Regions from separate parts of the Ruegeria sp. BA2 genome, predicted to be linked through region 2. Evidence: riboswitches for the same ligand, from Rfam matches in the RefSeq annotation. Region 2 holds a riboswitch; each other region holds the start of a gene.
What was found. A riboswitch is a leader RNA that binds a small molecule or an ion and turns the genes downstream of it on or off. The one in region 2 is predicted to bind cobalamin.
Positions count from the first base shown of each region.

Region 1: it holds a riboswitch for cobalamin, as region 2 does, so the genes downstream of both, ACR0NN_RS15585 (hypothetical protein) here and ACR0NN_RS04390 (DUF1636 domain-containing protein) in region 2, are expected to answer to the same signal.
Region 3: it holds a riboswitch for cobalamin, as region 2 does, so the genes downstream of both, ACR0NN_RS10040 (energy-coupling factor ABC transporter permease) here and ACR0NN_RS04390 (DUF1636 domain-containing protein) in region 2, are expected to answer to the same signal.

Region 1 covers NZ_JBQFVE010000007.1:50,542-55,611, reverse strand. The annotation lists gene ACR0NN_RS15595 (DNA polymerase III subunit gamma/tau) at 1-758, opposite strand, end outside; gene ACR0NN_RS15590 (phosphatase domain-containing protein) at 929-1,432, shown strand; gene ACR0NN_RS15585 (hypothetical protein) at 1,436-1,939, opposite strand; cobalamin riboswitch at 1,928-2,147, opposite strand; gene ACR0NN_RS15580 (serine aminopeptidase domain-containing protein) at 2,269-3,126, shown strand; gene rsgA (ribosome small subunit-dependent GTPase A) at 3,161-4,189, opposite strand; RNA gene ffs (signal recognition particle sRNA small type) at 4,349-4,447, opposite strand; gene ACR0NN_RS15565 (bifunctional 2',3'-cyclic-nucleotide 2'-phosphodiesterase/3'-nucleotidase) at 4,486-5,070, opposite strand, start outside.
Region 2 covers NZ_JBQFVE010000001.1:876,683-881,752, reverse strand. The annotation lists gene cobN (cobaltochelatase subunit CobN) at 1-49, opposite strand, end outside; gene cobW (cobalamin biosynthesis protein CobW) at 55-1,110, opposite strand; gene ACR0NN_RS04390 (DUF1636 domain-containing protein) at 1,107-1,487, opposite strand; cobalamin riboswitch at 1,573-1,775, opposite strand; gene ACR0NN_RS04385 (NAD(P)-dependent oxidoreductase) at 1,911-2,867, shown strand; gene ACR0NN_RS04380 (hypothetical protein) at 3,202-4,131, shown strand; gene ACR0NN_RS04375 (glycosyltransferase family 2 protein) at 4,178-5,070, shown strand, end outside.
Region 3 covers NZ_JBQFVE010000004.1:12,781-17,850, forward strand. The annotation lists gene ilvD (dihydroxy-acid dehydratase) at 1-786, opposite strand, end outside; gene ACR0NN_RS10030 (XRE family transcriptional regulator) at 891-1,439, shown strand; gene ACR0NN_RS10035 (CBU_0592 family membrane protein) at 1,442-1,711, shown strand; gene ACR0NN_RS10040 (energy-coupling factor ABC transporter permease) at 1,727-2,404, opposite strand; cobalamin riboswitch at 2,459-2,670, opposite strand; gene sseA (3-mercaptopyruvate sulfurtransferase) at 2,812-3,666, shown strand; gene ACR0NN_RS10050 (amino acid aminotransferase) at 3,666-4,850, shown strand; gene ACR0NN_RS10055 (ammonium transporter) at 4,919-5,070, opposite strand, start outside.

The sequences.
Region 1 (5,070 bases), on a different contig from region 2:
CCCAACATGGCGCGTACCTGATCGGCGCTGGTTTCACCCGCCCCGTGACTGATCGCTTGATCCAGCAGTGACGTTGCATCCCGCGCAGACCCTTCGGCCGCGCGGGTGATTAGAGCCAGCGCGTCGTCGGCGATCTGAGCTTTTTCCGACTCCGCGATCTTGCGCAACAGGCCGATCATATCTTCGGGCTCGATCCGGCGCAGGTCGAAGCGCTGACAGCGTGACAGGACCGTCACCGGCACCTTGCGGATCTCGGTGGTCGCGAAGATGAACTTCACATGCTCAGGCGGTTCCTCAAGCGTCTTGAGCAGCGCGTTGAAAGCGCTGGTCGAGAGCATGTGAACCTCGTCGATGATGTAGATCTTGTAGCGGGCCGAGGCGGCGCGGTAGCGGACGCTGTCGATGATCTCGCGAATATCATTCACGCCGGTCCGGCTGGCAGCGTCCATCTCCATAACATCGACATGGCGGCCTTCCATGATGGCCACGCAGTGTTCGCATTGGCCGCAAGGCTCGGTTGTCGGGTTGCCATTTCCGTCCGGACCGATGCAATTCATACCCTTGGCGATGATCCGGGCAGTGGTGGTCTTACCGGTGCCTCGAATACCGGTCATGATGAAGGCTTGCGCGATCCGGTCCGCCTCGAACGCGTTTTTGAGGGTGCGCACCATGGCGTCCTGACCGACCAGATCGGCGAAGGTTTCAGGGCGATATTTGCGGGCAAGAACCTGGTAGGCGGGGCTGGGCGTTTCGGTCATGTCTGCTCTGTCGGATTCGTGTTCCGACGCAGCGTAGAGGCCCCCGCCGCCCGCGTCCACAGCAAGCCGAGGCGATTTTCATTTTGGATTGTCGGCGGACCCGGTTAATATCGTGCGGTCTAAGACCAGCAAAAAAGATTTTCTGATCCACGTTTCGGGGGGAGCGTAGAATGTCTGAATTGGTTATCCATGCACTCCAGGTTGGTGGCGGATCACTTGCGCTAACCTCAATGCCCGGACGGGGCGGAGATTATATCGGCGATTTGGATGCTGTGGCCGGATGGAAACCGGGTCTGATCCTGTCAATGGCGACTGAGGTCGAGATGATCCTTGATGGCGCTCGGGATTTTGGCTCGGATGTTCGTGATCGCGCTTGTCGCTGGGTTCACTTGCCGGTCGAGGATTACGGTATTCCCACTCAGGACGTAAGTGAACGATGGGAACAGGCCAGTAAATCGGCCCGCCACGCACTGTCTGGCGGCGGGCGTGTATTGGTTCATTGCAAGGGCGGATGCGGCCGGTCGGGTATGGCTGTACTGCGCATAATGGTCGAGTGTGGAGAGCACCCTGATACAGCACTGAAAAGGCTTCGTGCGTTGCGTCCATGTGCCGTTGAAACGGACGCGCAGATGCGCTGGGCGACTGCGCCAGCCAGCGTATTGGCGGGCGATTAGCGCTCAGGCCGATGGGCGGAATTCCTCTGGCGCGCGGGTCCCGTTCGTGAGGGCAATCGCCTCAAGCATTGCGCATGGTGGGTGCGACATGAGGCTGGCAGGAACAGAGCCGATGTCACTGCCAAAAAGCAAATCAGCATAGTCATCAAGACATTTGATTGAGGTGTCTGCATCCGCGTCGCAGAATACCCGAATTTCGTCTGGACAAGCGCGAAAACGCGCCGTGCACCCGCCCGCGCAATGTGCCAGATCACAGCTTCCTTCGATTTCGAATCCTGCCGTTGTTGTTGGACCGACTTTTGCCATTGAAGCCGCCAGTGCCCGCGCCATTTGTGCCAGGGCAGGGCAGTTTTTACCGGTCCGTTGGCAAATTGTTGCCGAGAATTCGTGCGTGTTGGTCTTCCAGATCATTATGCGCCCTCCGCGCTGGTCGGGGCGACGGTCAGGAGGGACGGCAATTATGCAGTCTGGCCCTGCCCGGACACCCCGCCCGAGTTTCAGTTTCATTTGATGGCAGGTCTCCTGACTTGCGGGTCATTGCTTTGCCGACCTTCCCAGCCTTCATGGCCAGTGGCATTTCGACATCGCTCACCGCTTACAGTTGCGGGGGCAGTCTCGGCCTTGGTTCATTCCGGTTATTCCGGTCAGAACCGCACCGTGTTCCCTTTTCATCCCGGCCCAAATAGGCGCGAGAACCATCACGTCATCGCTAGCGGCTGTGCTAGGCCCGAGTCAAGAAGATTGCATCCGGCACATGACGCACGGTCCAGCTACGTCAACCTTGACTAGTGCGGCTCATGCTGAACTGATCAGTTCAGATGATTTCAGAGGGCATCATGTTGGACACTCAGCGGGCAATTGCGACCGAAGATATCGAGTTTGAGTCCGGTCCGGCAATGCTATCGGCTCGGCTTTACTGCCCGATGGCCGAGCCTGAAACGGCTGTTGTCATCAACAGCGCGACCGGAGTGCCCAGAGAGTATTATCAACACTTCGCCCGATGGCTTGCGGAAGAGCGCGCCATGGCGTGCCTGACGTATGATTATCGGGATTTCGGAAACTCGCTATCGGGATCGCAGAAGCGATCGGATGTTACCATGGCCGATTGGGCGTTGATAGACATTCCCGCTGCCCGGGCTGAGATGCGGCGCAGGTTTCCTCGGGCAAAGCTTTGGAGCATCGGTCATTCATTGGGCGGAATGTTTGGCCCGCTCCAATCCGATATCGAACAGGTCGACAGGATGATCTGTGTATGTTCTGGTCTGGTGACGTTCAAGGATCATCCCTGGCCATATAGCGCGTTGGCGGCGCTGTTCTGGTACGGGCACGCACCCTTGGCGGTCAAGGCACTTGGGTATCTTCCGGGAAAGGCTGTGGGTTTTGGCCCGAACCTGCCGGCACAGGTTTACTGGCAATGGCGCAAGTGGTGCACCGCGCCTCAGAGCTATGTGCCAGAAATCGGAACGTCTCTGCCCGCAAACCGTTGGGCAGAACACGGAAAGCAGGTTGATCTGTTTGCCTTTGAGGATGATCAGGTCGTGCCGCCCAAAGCGGTCTGGCGGCTTGCTGACCTGTACGGGACTGATGCGCAGCGGCATCTGCTCTCACCAAGTGAATTTGGACTGTCTCAGGTTGGTCATATCGGCGCTTTCGCACGGCGCAATGCAGCGGTCTGGCCCCGGCTAATCGCCTGAATGTACTGGGCACCGGAGGCCGGTGCCCAGAGTTTCAAAGCCCTTTGCGAGACTTCTTTTCGGTCATCACGCTGCGAACCATCTTGCCGAACGCCTTGTCACGTGCGCGCGCCTGAGCGACGGTCGCTGAATTGTGCTGGTCCTCGCGTCGCAGCTTGCGCCAGCGGTCTAGTCTCGCGGGATTGAGTTCACCGGTTTCGATTGCAGATTGTACCGCGCAGCCGGGTTCAGAATCGTGCTGACAATCCGAGAAACGGCAGTTCCGGCTAAGATCGGAGATGTCCGAGAACACCTCGTCCAAACCCTCCTGCGCGTCCAGCAATCGTAGCGCGCGCATTCCGGGTGTATCGATCAACCAGCCACCGTTGCACATTTGGTGCAAAGCGCGTGCTGTGGTCGTGTGCCTGCCGCGCGCGTCATCTTCACGAATGCCCGCGGTCGCTTCGTCCCGGCCTGTCATGCCGTTGGCAAGCGTCGTTTTCCCAACGCCGGACGATCCGACCAACGCGCTGGTTTGCCCATTCGGGCACCAGGATAAAACCTGTTCGATATCGTCGGGATTCAGGGCATTGACCGCCAGAACCGTCAGGAATTGGCCAAGCGATTGGGCCTGATCAACATAAACACGCGCATCGTCGCAAATGTCTGACTTGGTCAGCACGATCACCGGATAACAGCCTGCCTGATGGGCCAAGGCAAGATATCGTTCCAGCCGGGGCAGGCTGAAGTCAGCATTGCAGGAACTGACGATGAATAGCACATCGACATTTGCCGCGATCAGCTGCGCAGAGGCACCCGTGCCTGCGGCTCGACGCTGCAAAAGGCTGCGCCGGTCCAGAGTGCGGACTATACGCGCGCTTTCATCCGCTAAAACCCAATCTCCGACAGCATAGGCTCCGGTTGAGTGTTCGGGCGATAACAACGGCGTTTCGCCTTTTGGGCGCAGCCCGACAAGCCGATCGCGATGTACGCTTGCAACGCGATACGGCAAGAGTGACGGATCAGCCGCGTGCTGAGCCGCAAAGTGAGAGGACCATCCGAGGTCCGATAAGGAAAGTAACATTGGTCTGCCTGTGATCAGAAACAGCAATCCCACCGGATGGCGGTCGCGCATCCGCTGGTGATGTGTTCAGGCATTCAGTCGATCTGAAAGGATCAGGACCGGTCTGCCCGAAGGGTCATTGCTACACTCATAAACGCCCTCCTGCGGCTGATAGGTTCCAAGTGAGAGGTTGGACATCGACCCAAGCGGGGCTCGTTGTGGCTGCTTCCTTCCGGACCTGACCAGGTTGGCGAGGCGCTCGCCCGCGCCAACCTCTCAACGTTCATATAGGTGCAGTGCTTGAAAATGGCAACCCGTCAGAAAGCCAACTGGATACGCATAAATCCATCTGAATCGTCAGGCAGAATGCGAGGCTGATACTCTGCAAGCTCATCAAGATAGTTTCGCGCACCCGGTCCCGTGGTCAAAATCGCTCCCCGCCCTTGATTTGGCGCGAAGGTAAAGGGGCGCGGCGCATTTGCCAAAGGATCAGGTGGTACGGTGTCCGCCACGTATTGGCACAGGATGTCTTGTATGCCCAGCGGTGGCAAGTCTATCACTCGGGCCTCTTTAGCTATCGCGAAATGGCCACCACCGTTGGCACGATAGTTGTTGGTGGCCACAATAAATCTTTGGTCTGACTTGATCGGTTGCCCATCAATATTCAGATTGCGAATCCGGAAATGCGCCGGATCCATCAACCGTCCAATCGCATCGAAACGAGCAGGTTGAGAAAGATCGATCTGGTACGTCACCCCATGCAAAACATCGAAGTTAAAGCCAGGACGTTGTGCATCGGCGAGATTGACCAGGCGCTCAGAGGAAAGCTGGTTGAATACTCCAGCTGACATTTCAAGCCAGTCGCGAATCTGAGCACCCGTTGCCAACACCGCACGCAGTTC
Region 2 (5,070 bases):
GGGTCTCGGTTTCCTCGAGCCCGTGGCTTTCGCGGAAGACGACGTGCATGGGTCTTACTCGGCAGCCTCGGTTACACCCACGAGGATATCGCGGATTTCGGCCTCTTTGATGTCATCATGCTCGGCGATGACCACGAGGCGCGAGCGGCGTGCTTCGCCGGGTTCCCACGGGCGGTCATATTGCTGACGCACGCGTGCGCCAACTGCCTGAACCAGCAAGCGCATCGGCTTGCCCTGAACCGCAGCATAGCCCTTGACACGCAGGATATTCAGTTCCTTGGCCAGACGTTCAATTTTCGCGACCAGATCAAGCGGGTCGGATTGTTCCGGCAGTTCGACGATGATGCTTTCGAAATCATCATGCTCGTGATCATGGTGGCCATCATGATGGCTGGGACGCGCCTCCATGTCATCTTCGGCCGCCGCTTCCAGGCCTAATACCACACGCACGTCGACGACACCCTCGGCGACCTCGACAACAGGCAGGGGGCGGGGCGCTTCGGCGGCGATGATTTCCTTGGCTTTGGCCACACCTTCGGGCCCAGCCAGATCCGGCTTGGTTAGCAGGATGATATCGGCGCAGGAAATCTGATCCTCGAACACCTCGGATAGGGGTGTTTCATGGTCAATCGAGTCATCGGCCATGCGCTGGGCGTCCACCGCCTCGACATTCGGGGCAAAGCGACCTGCGGCTACGGCTTCTGCGTCTGCCAGAGCAATTACGCCATCGACGGTGATTTTCGAGCGGATGTCAGGCCAGTCAAATGCTTTCAGCAGCGGCTTGGGCAGGGCGAGGCCGGAAGTTTCGATCAGGATATGCTCGGGGCGTGGCTCCAGCGCCATCAGAGCTTCGATGGTCGGGATAAAGTCATCGGCCACGGTGCAGCAAATGCAGCCGTTCGCAAGCTCCATTATGTTCTCGGCCGGGCAATCCGGGATGGCGCAGGATTTCAGGATGTCGCCGTCAACGCCAACATCGCCAAACTCGTTGACCACAACAGCCAAGCGCTTGCCCTGCGGGTTTTGCATCAGATGGCGCACCAGTGTGGTTTTACCCGAGCCCAAAAAGCCGGTGATTACGGTGACGGGGAGTTTTTCGAGGTTACTCATTTCAGGGCTCCAATCGGGGGTATGCGGGCAGCACAATTTTTGCGGAAATGTTCGGGACGCTCACGCCATTTGACGAGGCCATCCTCGGTCGCGAGATACTTGGTGGCGCCTTCGACGATCGCGTCGACATGGTCGGTTTCGTTCAGATGCTCATACACAAAGGTCCAGCGATCCGGCCCCCCCCGCAAAACGATCGAGCAGCCTTCATCGCAATTCGACAGGCACTCCACGGCTTTCAACGTGATGCCTTCGGGCAGATCCGCCTGTTCAAGTGCTTTGTGCAGCAATGTACCAGGGCGCTGTTCATCGTCTTCGACAGGTAGCCCGCGACGGCAGGTGGTGCAAACCAGCAGTTCGACCGGTGTGGTCTCGGTCATGTCTCTCATCCCCCCAAATCCTCTTCGTGGGGGACGGGGTTTCATGCGGGCCGATTAAAGCCGCACACCGGAACACCCCGTCCGGTTTCAACTTCGGGCGTTGGCAGGTCTCCCGGCTTGCGGATGTCAGAGGAGGCCTCTGTCGGATGTCCCGCCTTCCCGGCATTTGCCAGTGGCTTGGGCACCCTCTCCGGTCACGGTCGCGGGGGCGGCTGCGTTTGACGGTGATTCCGCTGACGCATTCCCTTTTCATCTGCTTGCGCAGACACCAACGGATGGGACATGCGGCACTGATGTACTGCTTGTCAAGCGAGTCGCGATATTCCGTGATATCGCAGGTAAAAAGCGACCTGTCTGGGTCGCTGGGCGGCATGATCTGTTTGCAGTGTCGTGGTGGCATGGTTGCAAGACGCGTACAGGAGGATGCAGCGCATGAAAGTTGGGTTTATCGGGCTAGGGAATGTTGGAGGCAAGCTCTCGGGTTCACTGCTGCGCAATGGAATCGATCTGACCGTGCATGATCTGAATCCAGAGCTGGTGTCTGCATTTGTCGCCAAAGGGGCCAAAGCTGCCGAAAGTCCGGCGCAGCTGATGCGTGATTGCGATGCGGTCATCACCTGCTTGCCTTCGCCTGCCGCTTCGGACGCGGTGATGCAGGAGATGTTGCCAGAAGTCGTCCCCGGCAAAATCTGGATGGAGATGTCCACCACCGACGAAGCCGAAGTTAAACGCCTTGGCGCAATGGTCATTGAACGAGGCGGCGCAGCGGTGGATTGCCCGGTTTCAGGCGGGTGCCACCGTGCCGCGACAGGTAACATCTCGATCTTCGCTGGCTGCGATCGCGAGACGTTCGAGCGCATCCTGCCATTCCTGACTACTATGGGGCGGCGCATTCTGCATACTGGTGAGCTGGGCTCGGCCTCGGTTCTGAAAGTGATGACAAACTTCCTCGCCACCGCCAACCTGATCACCTGCGCCGAGGCTTTGGTGACCGCCAAGGCCGCCGGAATGGACCTTGGAACCACATACGAGGCGATCAAAATCTCATCGGGCACTTCGTTTGTGCATGAGACCGAAAGCCAAGTCATTCTGAATGGTTCGCGGGATATCTCATTCACCATGGATTTGGTGAAAAAGGATATCGGATTGTTTCAAGAAGTAGCGGACCGAGCAGGTGTGCCGCTGGAAATGAATCCGCTGATGATCAAGATATTCGAGGATGGCATCGCGCGATATGGTGAGAGAGAGCTGTCTCCGAATATCATCAGACGGCTGGAAGACGCGACCGGGCTCGAGATCCAGGCGCCAGGATTTCCAACAGAGATGCTGGATGATGAGCCAGAAGAGCCGGGCTACGAGGTGGTCCCGCAAAATCGGTGAAACTACAGCGAAGCTTAGTGCAGGAGTCATCCTCACAGACGGTATATTCATTCCGCGTAACGGAATGCGTACCATCACATTGAAAGGCCGATGTGATGTGGTAAGCTATGCAATCGCAAGAATTATTTGTATCATTCAGTCTCAATTCCTGAATTCAGGAGTCGGCTTTTTCTAAGGGATTACTGGGCTTGGAATCACATCGATCTGATTTGATGTCGAAGGTTTTCAAAATCTGCGCATTGTCCAAGCGCCGCAATTTTACGGCCATACAATCAATAAACTTGGATCGCTCTTGGCCAAACCGTACCGCAGATGTCGAATTCGGCCATAAGTCATGAAGGTGATCTTTGCATATCGTATCGGCCAGAAAACTATGGGCGGCAAGGCGATGCGTGTCGATCAACTGGCTGCCATGGCCAAAGCGCATTTGTCGGAGCGCTATGAATTTGAAGTCGCATTAGCGCCCAAGGCCTCTAGAGCACATGCATGTCAGCGCTTTTTAGAGTCTTGTAGCGGTGCGATTGTGATTTTTCACAAAAGTGCTGCATCAAATCTCGGACCAGAATTCAGGGCATCATTGAGAAAGCTTGCTGCAGGTATCTGTGTCGATCATCTGGATGTCGTGGCCGGTGCACTTGAACCCGGCTTTGTAGATGTCCATATCGCCGCCTCTTACGAGAGTGAGCGTTCCCTTAGCCAGGGCCTTTCGGCGCTTGATCCAACTCCAGGCGTTCAAGTGCGCCATCTGCGACATCATGCTGATCCTCGGTTGAAATCGGGGTCAGCACCCAAAGGCGAGTTCAGACTAGGCTATTTCGGACTGCCGAATAATGCCGTTCTGCCACCCGAAATATCAGAGCAAGCGATCATTCCTGGTTATGATGGTAAAGGGGATGTGAATGCATTCATCGCTCGACTGTCAGAAGCAAATTTCCACATTTGCACGCGGGATCCAAGTCAGAAACTTACTCGCGGAATTCTCTCTGCTAAGCCATTTACCAAAGGCTTCAATGCATCAGTCGTTGGAGCAAATGTGCTCGTCAATCGGCAGGTTCATGATGCGGAATATTATCTCGGGGCAGATTACCCGTATTTCGTAGACGGCACCGACTGCACAGCGATCAGCGACAGTGTGGCACGCGCAAAGGCGGAATTCGGAGGACAGCGTTGGGGACTTGCACAGGCTCGGATGACGGATGTGGCTCGTCAAATTGCCCCAACAGAAGTTACCACTGAGTTGGACAAAATTCTAAGGCTATTCTAAACAGATCGACAAGAGTCCGATAACGGCACAGGCAAGAGTATTACTTATGACGAATGAGACCTTTCTCATCGTGACCACGATGAAAAACGAAGGGCCTTTCATGATCGATTGGGTGGCTTACAACCGCGCAATCGGTTTTGACGATATTCTGATCTACACGAATGATTGTGCGGACGGCACCGACACGATAGCTGACCGGATGCAGACGCTAGGTTGGGCGCATCACGAGCGGAACAAGGTCGGTCCTCGGGCTGCGCCTCAGGGTCGTGCGTTTTCACGCGCTCTGAGCCATCCAAGCTACCATTCGTCAGATTGGATCATGAGCTTGGATGTTGACGAATACATCAACATCCGTTTGCCCGAGGGTAACATCCGCAGCTTTGTAGAAACCAGCGGAGAGGCAGACGCGATTTCGATCTGCTGGCGAATGTTCGGCAATGCAGGGTTGAATGATTTTGTAGATCAGCCTGTGCCCGAGATGTTTTTCGGCGCAGCCCCGGAAGAGTCATATCCCCATCATCGGGCGAAAGGCTTCAAAACGCTGTTCCGGAACAATGGCAAATTCAGCCGTTTTCGCGCCCATCGGCCCCGAATTAACCCGGAAGACGCGCCCAACCCAGACGCGCCATACGAAGGGATATTGTGGCGAGACGCAGGTGGCAACCTTTACCCGGCTGATCAAGTGAAATGGAAAGCATGGCGCGGTTTCAGCCACGAGTATGCTCGTATCCACCACTATGCTGTCCGCAGCACCGATAGCTTTCTTGTCAAACGAGATCGGGGACGCACCAATCATGTAGGGCAAGATCAGGGTCTCAAATATTGGATGATGATGAACCACAATCATGTGGAAGATCGCTCGCTTTTGAAACACACGCCGGCAATGCATGAGATCAAAGCCGAAATGATGGCAGATCCGGAACTTGCAGACCTGCATCA
Region 3 (5,070 bases), on a different contig from region 2:
CGTGGCGATTTCACGCGGCAGGAAGCCTTTCTCGTCCAGATCATAGTGGCGCTTGGTGATCTCGACGATGCGGCGACCGGCTTCCAGGAACAGCTCTTTGCGGTCGGCATGTGTGGCCAGGGTCGAGCCATTACCCGGCAGCGCCAGACCCAGTGCTTCGGCAAGACAGTTCATCGAGTTCGCAGTGAACATGCCCGAGCATGACCCACAGGTCGGGCAGGCGTTTTCTTCGATGTGCTGAACTTGCTCATCGGTGAAGCGGTCATCCGCTGCAGCAACCATCGCATCCACAAGGTCAATCTTCTTGGCGTCCAGATCGGCGATGTCGATCTTGCCCGCTTCCATCGGTCCGCCCGAGACAAAGATCGCAGGGATGTTCAGACGCATGGCGGCCATAAGCATACCCGGCGTGATCTTGTCGCAATTCGAGATACAGACCATCGCATCAGCACAATGCGCATTGACCATGTATTCGACCGAATCCGCAATGACCTCGCGCGAGGGCAGGGAATACAGCATCCCATCATGGCCCATCGCGATGCCGTCATCCACGGCGATCGTGTTGAACTCTTTGGCAACACCACCCGCTTTCTCGACCTCGCGCGCGACCATCTGGCCAAGGTCCTTCAGGTGGACGTGACCGGGCACAAATTGGGTAAATGAATTCACGATGGCGATGATCGGTTTGCCAAAATCATCATCACCCATTCCGGTGGCGCGCCACAGGCCACGGGCACCGGCCATGTTACGGCCATGGGTGGATGTTCTGGATCGGTACAATGGCATGATGCTGTTTCCCTATTGCCCAAGCTGAGATATTGGGTGTGTACGTTATAGCGCACGTAGCATATGTACGTTATAACGCACAAGACAAATCGCAAGGCACGGCTATGGAATCGGACGAAGTAACGCTGAAATTAAGGGATGTGCGCGCGGCTTCGGGGTTAAGCCTGTCGAAAGTCGCCGAAATGACCGGGGTCAGCAAAGCGATGCTAGGTCAGATCGAGCGCGGAGAATCAAGCCCGACGATTGCGACGCTCTGGAAGATTGCCAAGGGGTTTCAAATGCCGCTCAGCGCGTTGATCGGCACTGCTGCGGGGCGTGACCCGTCTGCCGAGGTGTTTCAGACGGTGACATTTCCCGGCAGTATCTCGGTCAAGATTGTGTTTCCGTTTGATCCGGCTCTTGGGGCAGAGACCTTTCACGTCACCCTGAAACCGGATCAAAGCCATAGCTCTCCGGCCCATGCTCCTGGTGTCACCGAAGAGGTCTTTGTTTTGAACGGCCCCCTTGAAGTCCAGCGGGATGGAGAGTGGGTGACGTTGCAAAATGGACAGGGCTTGCGCTTTGCCGCTGATCTGCCGCATGGCTACCGCGCGGGCCCCGAGGGGGCTGTGTTTCTGAACATGCACCACTATGGGCAACAGGCGGCGGGTTAATCATGACAACATTTCTGAACTCATTGACCATAGCTGATGCAATTGGCTCGTTTGGAGCCTTAATGGTCGTTGCAGCCTATTTTGCGACCCAGATGCGTCTAACGAACTCGGAAGATCTGGCTTTTCCTGTGGTGAACCTGATCGGATCGGTTCTGATCGTGTTTTCGCTGATGCATAACTTCAATCTGGCATCCATGCTGATCGAAGGGTTTTGGATCATCATCAGTGTGATTGGCATCATTCAGCATTTCAGGTTGCGCCGCACAGGATAACGCGGCGCAGGATGTTTAAGCCGCGCTGTGAAGGCGCGGGGTAAACAGGCCGAGCTTGTCCAAACCTTTCATGGACTTGGCTGCCGCAAGCACGGCGAGATCAGCCAGAGGTTCGATCAAGACAACCAGCATGTATGCGCCGCCAAAGCTGACAACGGCGGTCATGTTTTCAGCACCGAATCCTTGACCGTAGAACGCCCAGAATGCCACCCAAAGGACAACGCCACCCTGATAGGCGGTCGAAAGCGCCAGAGCCTGTGAATATTTGAGGTCAACATAAGCTGTATTCGGCGCAATGATGCGGCTTGCCAATGCCTGCAAGGCAAACAACGGCACCAGCAATGTCGTCATGTTCATTCCGAACTGAGGCAGATCGAATGGTGCAAGGAAGAAACCTTGAACAAACAGGCCCAGGATCAGCCCGATCGCGGCCGGAGCGGCCCCGAACAAAAGAAACAGCGTCGAGCCCAGAATAAAGTGAACTTCTGACACTCCAACAGGGAAATGAGGCAGAACTTCGAAGAAAGCAAACACAAGGCCGGTTGTCAGGGCGGACCGCGCGGCTAGGCTTGCGATACCGCTGTTCTTAACGCTCTCCCATGCCAGCTTTAGACTATAGACCCCTGCGCCAGCTGCGGTTGCGTAGCTCAGGACAAGTTTGGCGCCGTGTACGACGCCCGGTTCGATATGCATAGTTTGTTCTCCTTACCGTCACACCCGACGGCAGAAACGTGTTGAAATTGGGCAAGGCCCGGTTTGTGCATGGCAGGTCTCCTGACTCGCGGATTAGGATCGATCCCGGCCTTCCCAACCGATCCTGTCGGTCAGTGGCCTTGATGGGGCGATACTCCGCTTACAGTTGCGGGGGCAGTTCCGGAATTGGCAGTGAATGTCGCACCGGATTCCCTTTTCATCCCGCCGGGAACAACCCTTTGGGAACCATACCGCGCAGATTTCTACCGCAGAATGCTCGGTGTCAAGCACGCCGTGCGTTTGATCGCAAAAAATCGTTGCCTGCCAGCACTCTGACCTGCGGCGTGACTTGAACGTAGCGCCAAGCCCCTATAGGGACAAACCAAGCTCGCTTAGGGGAGGTATTGATGCAGGACGATCCTAAAACCCTCGTTTCCACCGAATGGTTGGTCGCACATCTCAAGGATCCCGATCTTCGGATACTGGATGGGTCGTGGTACCTGCCGCAGCAAAAGCGCGATGCCAAGGCCGAGTATGACGCAGGCCATATCCCAGGTGCGCGGTTCTTTGACATCGACGAGATTTCTGACCACCGGTCAGAGCTGCCGCACATGGCACCTCCGGTCGAGAAATTCATGTCTCGTCTGCGCGCAATGGGCGTCGGAGATGGCCATCAGGTTGTTGTTTACGATGGTGCCGGTCTGATGTCGGCCGCGCGGGTGTGGTGGCTATTCCGGCTTATGGGACAGGAAAATATTGCCGTGCTGGACGGCGGTCTGCCAAAATGGCAAGCCGAAGGTCATGAGATCGAGGACTTGCCCCCGGTGATCCGCGACCGCCACATGACCGTGCGTGTACAGAATCGTCTTGTTCGGAACGTCACGCAGGTCTCGTCTGCTGCGAAATTGGCGGATCACGAGATCATTGATGCGCGCTCGGCCGCGCGCTTTGCCGGGACCGAGGCTGAACCGCGCGAGGGTTTACGCTCGGGCCATATTCCCGGTTCGCGCAACGTGCCATTTGGTCTGCTGATGAACAAGAATGGCACCATGAAATCGCCCGAGGAATGCCGCGCGATATTTGAAAACGCCGGCGTCGATCTGTCGAAGCCTGCAATCACATCTTGTGGGTCTGGCGTGACCGCTGCGATCCTCAGCCTTGCGTTGGAACGCATGGGCAAGAAAGACCACGCGCTTTATGACGGCTCATGGGCGGAATGGGGTGCATTCCCGACCCTTCCTGTCGCAACCGGAGAGAACTGATGTTCGAGAACCTCAAACCGCAGCCAGCAGACAAGATTCTGGCGCTGATGCAGATGTATCGCGACGACCCGCGTGATCAGAAGATCGATCTGGGCGTTGGTGTCTACAAGAATGTCGAGGGCATCACCCCGGTCATGCGTGCCGTAAAAGCGGCTGAAAAGCGCATTTTGGAAGAGCAGGAAACCAAGGCCTATACCGGCTTAGCGGGCGATCCGGCCTATGCTGATGCGATGATCGGTCTGATCTTGGGTGCATCGGTGCCGCGCGCCAATATCGCCGCTGTGGCAACTCCGGGGGGCACTGGCGCCTGCCGCCAAGCGTTTGAGATGATCCGCATGGCCAACCCCTCGGCACGCGTATTTGTGTCGAACCCGACATGGCCGAACCATTTGTCGATCCTGAATTATCTGGGGATCGAAACCGTCCAATACCGGTATTTCGACAGCGAAACCCGAGGTGTCGACTTCGACGGCATGATCGAAGACCTGAAATCTGCCAAGGCAGGCGATGTGGTTCTGCTACACGGCTGCTGCCACAACCCGACTGGCGCCAACCTGAACATGGTGCAATGGCAAGAGGTTGTGAACCTGATCAACGAGCGTGGCCTCGTGGCGATGATCGATATCGCTTATCAGGGCTTTGGCGATGGTCTGGAAGAAGATGCGCAAGCGACTCGTCTGGTGGCCTCATCCGTCAAGTGCTGCCTGATCGCGGCATCTTGTTCCAAAAACTTTGGCGTTTATCGCGAGCGTACCGGCCTGCTAATGGCGATCAGCGATGATCCGGCGCAAACTGCGCTGAACCAATCCACGCTGGCTTTCCTGAATCGTCAGAACTACTCCTTCCCGCCCGATCACGGCGCGCGAGTCGTGACGACAATCCTCAATGATGAGGCTCTGCGTGCCGATTGGGCCACCGAACTTGAAGAGGTTAGGCTGTCTATGCTGGGCTTGCGTCAGCAACTGGCAGATGAATTGCAACGCCTCAGCGGGTCGGACCGGTTTGGCTTTGTCGCTCAGCACCGTGGTATGTTCTCACGCTTGGGCGCGGCGCCCGAACTGGTTGAAAAGCTGCGGGCAGATCACGGTATCTATATGGTTGGCGACAGCCGCCTGAATATCGCTGGGTTGAATGCGACCACCGTGCCAATTCTGGCGCAGGCGATAATTGATGTCGGCGTCTGAACAGCGTCCTTAAAAAAGGAAAACCCGGGCACGACGCCCGGGTTTTTTGTTTGAATATCGGTGGCTGGTTAGCCTTTGGAGAACTCTGGATAAGCTTCCATGCCCAGCTCTGCCATGTCGAGACCGTTGATCTCATCTTCTTCGCTGACGCGGATGCCGATGGTGGCCTTCAGGATTGACCACAGGACCAGCGCGGCGACAAAGGTGAACACGCCGTATG